2 linked regions of the Phyllobacterium zundukense genome follow. The protein of the gene in region 1 interacts with the protein of each later gene in a pairwise test. Links are inferred from orthologs where the notes say so. Each region holds a gene or a part of one and is shown in the gene's direction. Other genes may lie near its edges. The genes, in order: sfsA and N8E88_RS19550.

Region 1 (3,319 bases):
GTCGCCGTCATTGAACCAAAATCGCGACCGAAACTGCGAGCAGTCGATACGCCGGTCGAGACAGCATCAGCACTGCCCGCTGCCAGCTCTTTCGCCAACCAGACCCAATATGTGTCATCCTCACTCCCGGGCGTGCGGCCCAATGCGGGCATCCAGATCATGCAGCGCGACAGTCTTTATGACGATGACGATGTTGAAGCCGCGGCAGCTCCAGTGATCCTTGCTTCGGCCGCGGGCCTCGCTCGTCTCGCGCCCAACGGTCTCAAGGTTCAGCGCGAAAATGTCCAGGTTGCCTGCCTGAAGCCGCAACTCGTCGGCATGCTCAAATCAATCGAACGCAGATACGGCAAGTCCGTGATTGTGACGTCGGGCTATCGTAGCCCGCCCTACAACCGGCTTGTTAACGGCGCGAAGGCGTCGCTGCACATGTCTTGCGCTGCAGCAGACATACAAGTCCCCGGGGTTTCCAAGTGGGAATTGGCCAATTTCGCCCGCTCGATGGCCGGACGAGGCGGTGTCGGTACCTATTGTCACACCGAATCAGTTCACGTCGATATTGGACCAACCCGGGATTGGAACTGGCGCTGTACACGCAGGGCTGGCTGAGCATTCAGCACAAAATGCTGTCCCCGCAGGGTCGCAGGGCACCAACGCTGGTTGATCGATGGCCACAAACTGCACTTTTTCGAAAAAAGAACGCTTTATGGGCTTGCGGCGCAAAAACTGTTTCACTATAAGCCGCTTAACCGAGCGGCGCCCATCGTCTAGCGGTTAGGACGGCGCCCTTTCACGGCGCAAACAGGGGTTCGATTCCCCTTGGGCGTACCAGGTTTTTTCTCGAAAATTCAATTGCTTGCTTGCAAAAGCTCTCATCCCGCGATGTTTGCTTGCAACAGAAAACGGCCAACTCCGGGTGAGCTGGCCGTCTGATTTGTTGCGGACCGCGCTAGTTGGCGGGTGCTGGCTTTGCCGGATCCGGGGCGGGAGTTGTCGGTGCTGGAGCTGGTGTTGTGGGTTCGGTTGTCGTTGCCGGCGGGGTCGTTGTGGTTTCAGCCGGCTTGTCGTTACAACCCGCCAATGTGAATGCAGCGAGAGCAACAAACGGTAGGAAAAACTTGAGTTTCATCACGTCTCCTCCTGATGAGTTTCGTCCCTCCGCGTAGCATGTGACACTCTTGCGGATTAGAACAGCCCGGTAATTTCAAGCTTTGTCACCGCCTGTTAGACAAAGTTATGAGACCCGAATCAGGAGTCTGACCTATTATCTTGGTACTGCCACATTGATTTGCGGCAGCAGGGTCCAGTTCAACCTCCAAGCTGGCCCGATTCTCCCACCCCAGAGCAAACTCAACCTGCCTTTCAGAGGCAGGTTTTTTTATATGCTGTGCCAGCATGTTGTCGCGGTCCATCATCTCGGTTACATCCTTGGCATGATATTTTCTTCCCCTCTCGTCACCGGCCGGCTGGTACAACGCTACAAGCGTTTTCTCGCTGACATTATTCTGGACGACGGCAATCCGGTCACCAGTTCCGTGCCCAATACCGGCTCCATGTTGGGCCTGACGGACCCGGGCATCAGGGTGTGGTTGTCGATTTCGGACGGGCTGAAACGCAAATATCCACACACTTTGCAGCTGGTCGAGACGCAAGGCATCATGGTTGGCATCAATACGGGCCTGCCAAACCGCATTGCCGAAGAAGCGATTCTGTCGGGCCTCCTGCCCTCATTGAGCAGCTATGCGGAGCTCCGACGCGAGCAAAAATATGGCTCGAATTCGCGCATCGATATCCTCTTGCGTGACCCGGATCGGCCTGACGCTTATGTCGAGGTCAAGAACGTGCATTTTTCAAGGTCCGCCGGACTTGCAGAATTTCCCGATTCCCCAACCGCACGAGGCGCAAAACATCTGGATGAGCTTGGCAACATGGTTGAAAACGGTCATCGTGGTGTCATGCTCTACGTCATCCAGCGCGGAGACTGCGAACGTTTGAAAATTTGCGGCGATCTTGATCCAGTTTATGCGGCGGCGTTTGAACGGGCGATGCGGCGCGGGGTTGAAGCTTACGCAGTAAAATGCCACATCACACCCACGGGCATCGCTGCTATCAGCACGATGCCAATTATCGATTGACGCGGAACGAATATGGTTACCTATCTCGACGCACAGAGCGCGCCCTTGAAAAATACCGGGCAGATCCGGCTTCACGGCCCGGAAGGGTTTGAGGCCATGCGCAAGGCTTGCCTGTTGACCGCACGCTGCCTGGATGAGCTCGCGTCCATCGTTGCGCCGGGTGTCACGACCAACACCATCGATCGTTTTGTCTTCGATTTCGGTGCGGATCATGGCGCTCTGCCTGCCACGCTCAATTATCGCGGTTATACGAAGTCGAGCTGCACCTCGATCAATCACGTCGTCTGCCATGGCATCCCCGACGACAAGCCGCTGCGGGAAGGCGATATCGTCAATATCGACGTGACCTATATACTCGATGGCTGGCACGGCGATTCCAGCCGCATGTACCCGGTTGGTGAAATCAAGCGCGCGGCCGAGCGCCTGATGGAAGTCACGCATGAGAGCTTGATGCGCGGCATTGCAGCCGTGCGTCCCGGTGCGCGAACCGGCGCTATTGGCGCAGCTATCCAGGCCTATGCGGAATCAGAACGTTGCTCGGTCGTGCGGGATTTCTGTGGCCATGGCGTTGGTCGGCTTTTCCACGATGCGCCGAACATTCTGCATTACGGCACGCCGAATGAAGGCGTCGAACTGCGCGAGGGCATGATCTTCACCATCGAGCCGATGATCAATCTCGGCCGTCCGCATGTGAAAGTGCTCGCCGATGGCTGGACAGCCGTTACGCGCGATCGCTCGCTTACCGCGCAATATGAGCATACGGTCGGTGTCACCAAGGACGGCTGCGAGGTTTTCACCCTGTCTCCTGCCGGCCTGTTCGCGCCGGGCCTCAAGCTCGAATAGGATGGTAGCTCAATGAGCGAAGAAAAGCCGGAACAGACTTTCTTCTTCAACGAGCCCTCCGCAAAACTCTCCCCCAAACAACCACCCGTTGCAGCCGGTAGCGTCGTCCGCAACGCCGAGCAGAAGAGCGATGCTGACGAGGAGCTTCCGCATTACCATGGGCACCGCGAGCGGATAAGGCAGCGGTTTCAAAAAGTCGGGCATGCGGGATTTGCCGACTATGAGATGCTGGAAATATTGCTGTACCGCTCGATCAAGCAAGGCGATACGAAGCCCTTGGCCAAGGCCCTCCTTGCCCGCTTCGGATCACTGGCAGAGGTTCTTGGCGCTCCAGAACATCTTTT
Region 2 (3,291 bases), 1.4 Mb from region 1 along the record:
GCCAAAGCTTATGCCGAGGTCTTGAGCCACCACAAATTGCGTGCCGGCCAGATTCTCTTAACCCTTGCCGATACTGAAGAACGCCGCCGCTATCTCAATGCGCGCGCGACAGTAGGGACTTTGTTGCGATTGAAGGCAGTTCCTGTCATCAACGAAAATGACACGGTTGCGACCACCGAAATCCGCTATGGCGACAACGACCGGCTTGCTGCACGGGTTGCGACCATGATGGGCGCGGACCTCCTGATCCTGCTTTCAGATATCGATGGGCTCTATACTGCGCCACCGCACCAGGATCCGCATGCGCAATTTTTACCTGTCGTCGAGGCGATTACGCCCGATGTCGAAGCGATGGCTGGTGCAGCTGCATCGGAATATTCGCGCGGCGGCATGAAAACCAAGCTGGATGCGGGCAAGATCGCGAATGCCGCGGGAACGGCCATGATCATCGCATCGGGCACGCGGCTAAACCCGCTGGCCGCCATCGACCGAGGTGAACGGTCAACGATGTTCAAAGCCAGCTTGACGCCGGTCAATGCCTGGAAAACCTGGATATCCGGCAATCTTGAACCATCCGGGCGGCTGGTGATCGACGAGGGTGCGCTTGTCGCTCTCAAATCCGGCAAGTCATTGCTTGCTGCCGGTGTTCGCGAAGTTGCGGGCCAGTTCACACGGGGCGATACAGTCGCTGTGTTCGGACCCGATGGTCGTGAGGCTGCTCGCGGACTTGTTGCCTACGACGCTGCCGATGCCGTAAAGATTGCGGGGCGCAAGACCAATGAGATTGGCACGATTCTCGGTTATGATGCCCGTTCCGCGATGATCCATCGCGATGATCTGGTGGTGCGTGCCGCAAAGCGCGCTGCGACGGCCAAGGAGTAAGAGATGTTGCGACGAGTGGATAAAGACCTGCCGGTTGCCGAATTGATGGCCGAAATCGGCCGCAAGGCACGCGCCGCCGCGCAATCTCTTGCCACTGCGTCTCCTGACAAGAAGACCGAAGCGCTCGCAGCAATGGCAAACGCAGTTGATAGGCGTGCGACCGGTATTCTCGAAGCCAATGACCGCGATATCGAGAACGGCAAAAAAGCGGGCATGTCATCGGCGTTATTGGACCGGCTCAAGCTTGACCATAGCCGGGTTGCCGGGATTTCCGCGAGCATTCGTGCAATAGCCGGTCTCAGGGATCCGGTTGGAGACGTCATTGCCGAATGGGATCGCCCGAATGGCCTGCATATCGAACGCGTCCGCACTCCCCTCGGCGTTATTGGCGTGATCTACGAGAGCCGACCGAATGTAACTGCGGATGCAGGTGCGCTATGCCTCAAATCCGGTAACGCTGTTATCTTGCGCGGCGGGTCGGATTCCGCGCATTCATCAAAGGCTATCCATGAAGCCTTGCTCGAAGGACTAGCAGCTGCTGGCCTTCCGGAGGCTGCGGTCCAATTGGTGCCGACCACCGATCGTGCTGCCGTTGGCGAAATGCTCAAAGGTCTCGATGGAAATCTCGACGTGATCATTCCGCGCGGCGGCAAAAGCCTGGTTGCCCGGGTGCAAGCTGAAGCGCGCGTGCCGGTGTTTGCCCATCTTGAGGGACTTTGCCATCTCTACATCGATGCCTCTGCTGATTTGGCAATGGCGCGCAAGATTGTCATCAACGCCAAGATGCGCCGTACCGGTGTATGTGGTTCGGCCGAGACGCTGCTTGTCGACAGGCTTGTTGCACCAACCCATCTAGTGCCACTGTTGGAAGATCTACAAACTGCGGGCTGCGAAGTGCGCGGAGATGGTGCTGTCAGAAAGTTTTTTGCCAATGTAAAGCTTGCGACCGAAGAAGATTGGTCCACGGAATATCTCGATGCCATCATTTCGGTGAAGCTGGTTGATGGTGTGGACGGCGCGATACAGCATATCAATCGTTACTCCTCGCATCATACCGAAGCTGTCGTTGCCGAAGACCCTCGCGTCGTGGAGCGGTTTTTCAACGAGATCGACTCGGCCATTCTTTTGCATAATGCCTCTACGCAGTTTGCTGACGGTGGTGAATTCGGCATGGGCGCCGAAATCGGAATTGCAACCGGCAAGATGCATGCCAGAGGTCCAGTGGGGGTCGAGCAATTGACCTCGTTCAAATACCGTGTGCGCGGTAACGGCCAGATTCGTTCGTGACAATAAAGGCAAGCTTGCAAAAGACCTTTCCAGGCGTCAGTGAAGCGCATCTGCGCATGCCGTTCGTTGAAAAGGGTATGACGGTGGGGCTGTTTGGCGGTTCCTTCAATCCGCCACACGCAGGTCACGCGCTGGTGACTGAAATTGCACTGCGCCGCCTGAAGCTCGACCAGCTCTGGTGGATTGTCACGCCGGGCAATCCGTTGAAGGATACGCGCCATCTGGCGCCATTGGCAGAGCGCCTGGAACGCTGTGAAGAACTGATCCACGACTCCCGCGTCAAAATTACGGCATTCGAAGCCGCCCACAATATCCGCTACACGGCCGACGCGCTGGCTATGATCAAAGGTCGCAACGCCGGCGTGCATTTTGTCTGGATCATGGGCGCGGACAATCTTGCGGACTTCCACCTCTGGCAGCGCTGGCAAAAGATCGCTTTGACATTTCCGATTGCGGTTATCGATCGTCCGGGATCCACTTTGGCTTTCCTTTCATCCCGTGTGGCCAAAACGTTCGGTTATGCCCGTATTGATGAAGATGATGCGTCGATCCTGGCCCGTTCACACGCGCCAGCATGGACTTTCATTCATGGGCCGAGGTCACTGCTATCATCGACGGCCATTCGCAACGGCGTGATGAAACCAAAGACGTGAAGCAACGTTTCAGCGATGTGGCCCTAATTTGGAGCATGACAGTAGCAGCGAGTTAGTTCGATATGACGTCTTGAAACTGTCATGCGACTCTGCCTATCTTATTGGTGTGCAGTATGGGTACAAAACTGCGTTGCGTTGTTCTTAAGGGAAAGGAAATACACTGAGAACAGCATTTCAGAAGAAGGATGCTTTGGCACCTTCACCGGCAGAGATGAACGGTATCAATTCCGTATCTCTTGCCCTTCAATCGGTCCTTGCCAGTCTTGAAGACGCAAAGGCTGAAAATATTATCCCCATCGACCTTCGAGGCAAGTCCGTCATTGCTGATCATATGATCATCGCATCGGGACGTTCGCATCGTCATGTAGCGGCGGTTGCAGACCAACTTTTGCGTGCTCTGAAAGAGAGCGGGCATGGCAACAATGCCAAAATCGAAGGTCTTTCTGGCGGCGATTGGGTGTTGATCGAC

What was found.
Region 2: the proteins of sfsA (region 1) and N8E88_RS19550 interact in binary tests that used the Escherichia coli proteins (3 or more experiments, as listed by UniProt). The link is inferred for Phyllobacterium zundukense from one-to-one orthologs.

The regions. Positions count from the first base shown.
Region 1 is NZ_CP104973.1:2,852,265-2,855,583, reverse strand. The notes cover bases 285-3,281. They hold sfsA (DNA/RNA nuclease SfsA), read left to right. Parts: upstream 285-1,430; coding sequence 1,431-2,132; downstream 2,133-3,281. Other genes in these bases: radC (RadC family protein), read left to right, coding at 2,988-3,281; map (type I methionyl aminopeptidase), read left to right, coding at 2,145-2,975; N8E88_RS26360 (hypothetical protein), read right to left, coding at 947-1,126; N8E88_RS26370 (YcbK family protein), read left to right, coding at 285-606. Also shown: more of N8E88_RS26370, read left to right, coding at 1-284; more of radC, read left to right, coding at 3,282-3,319. UniProt on the Escherichia coli protein: Binds to DNA non-specifically. Could be a regulatory factor involved in maltose metabolism.
Region 2 is NZ_CP104973.1:1,469,944-1,473,234, forward strand. Bases 59-3,027 are described here. They hold N8E88_RS19550 (glutamate-5-semialdehyde dehydrogenase), read left to right. Parts: upstream 59-885; coding sequence 886-2,169; downstream 2,170-3,027. Other genes in these bases: proB (glutamate 5-kinase), read left to right, coding at 59-882; N8E88_RS19555 (nicotinate-nucleotide adenylyltransferase), read left to right, coding at 2,226-2,822. Also shown: more of proB, read left to right, coding at 1-58; rsfS (ribosome silencing factor), read left to right, coding at 3,034-3,291. UniProt on the Escherichia coli protein: Catalyzes the NADPH-dependent reduction of L-glutamate 5-phosphate into L-glutamate 5-semialdehyde and phosphate. The product spontaneously undergoes cyclization to form 1-pyrroline-5-carboxylate.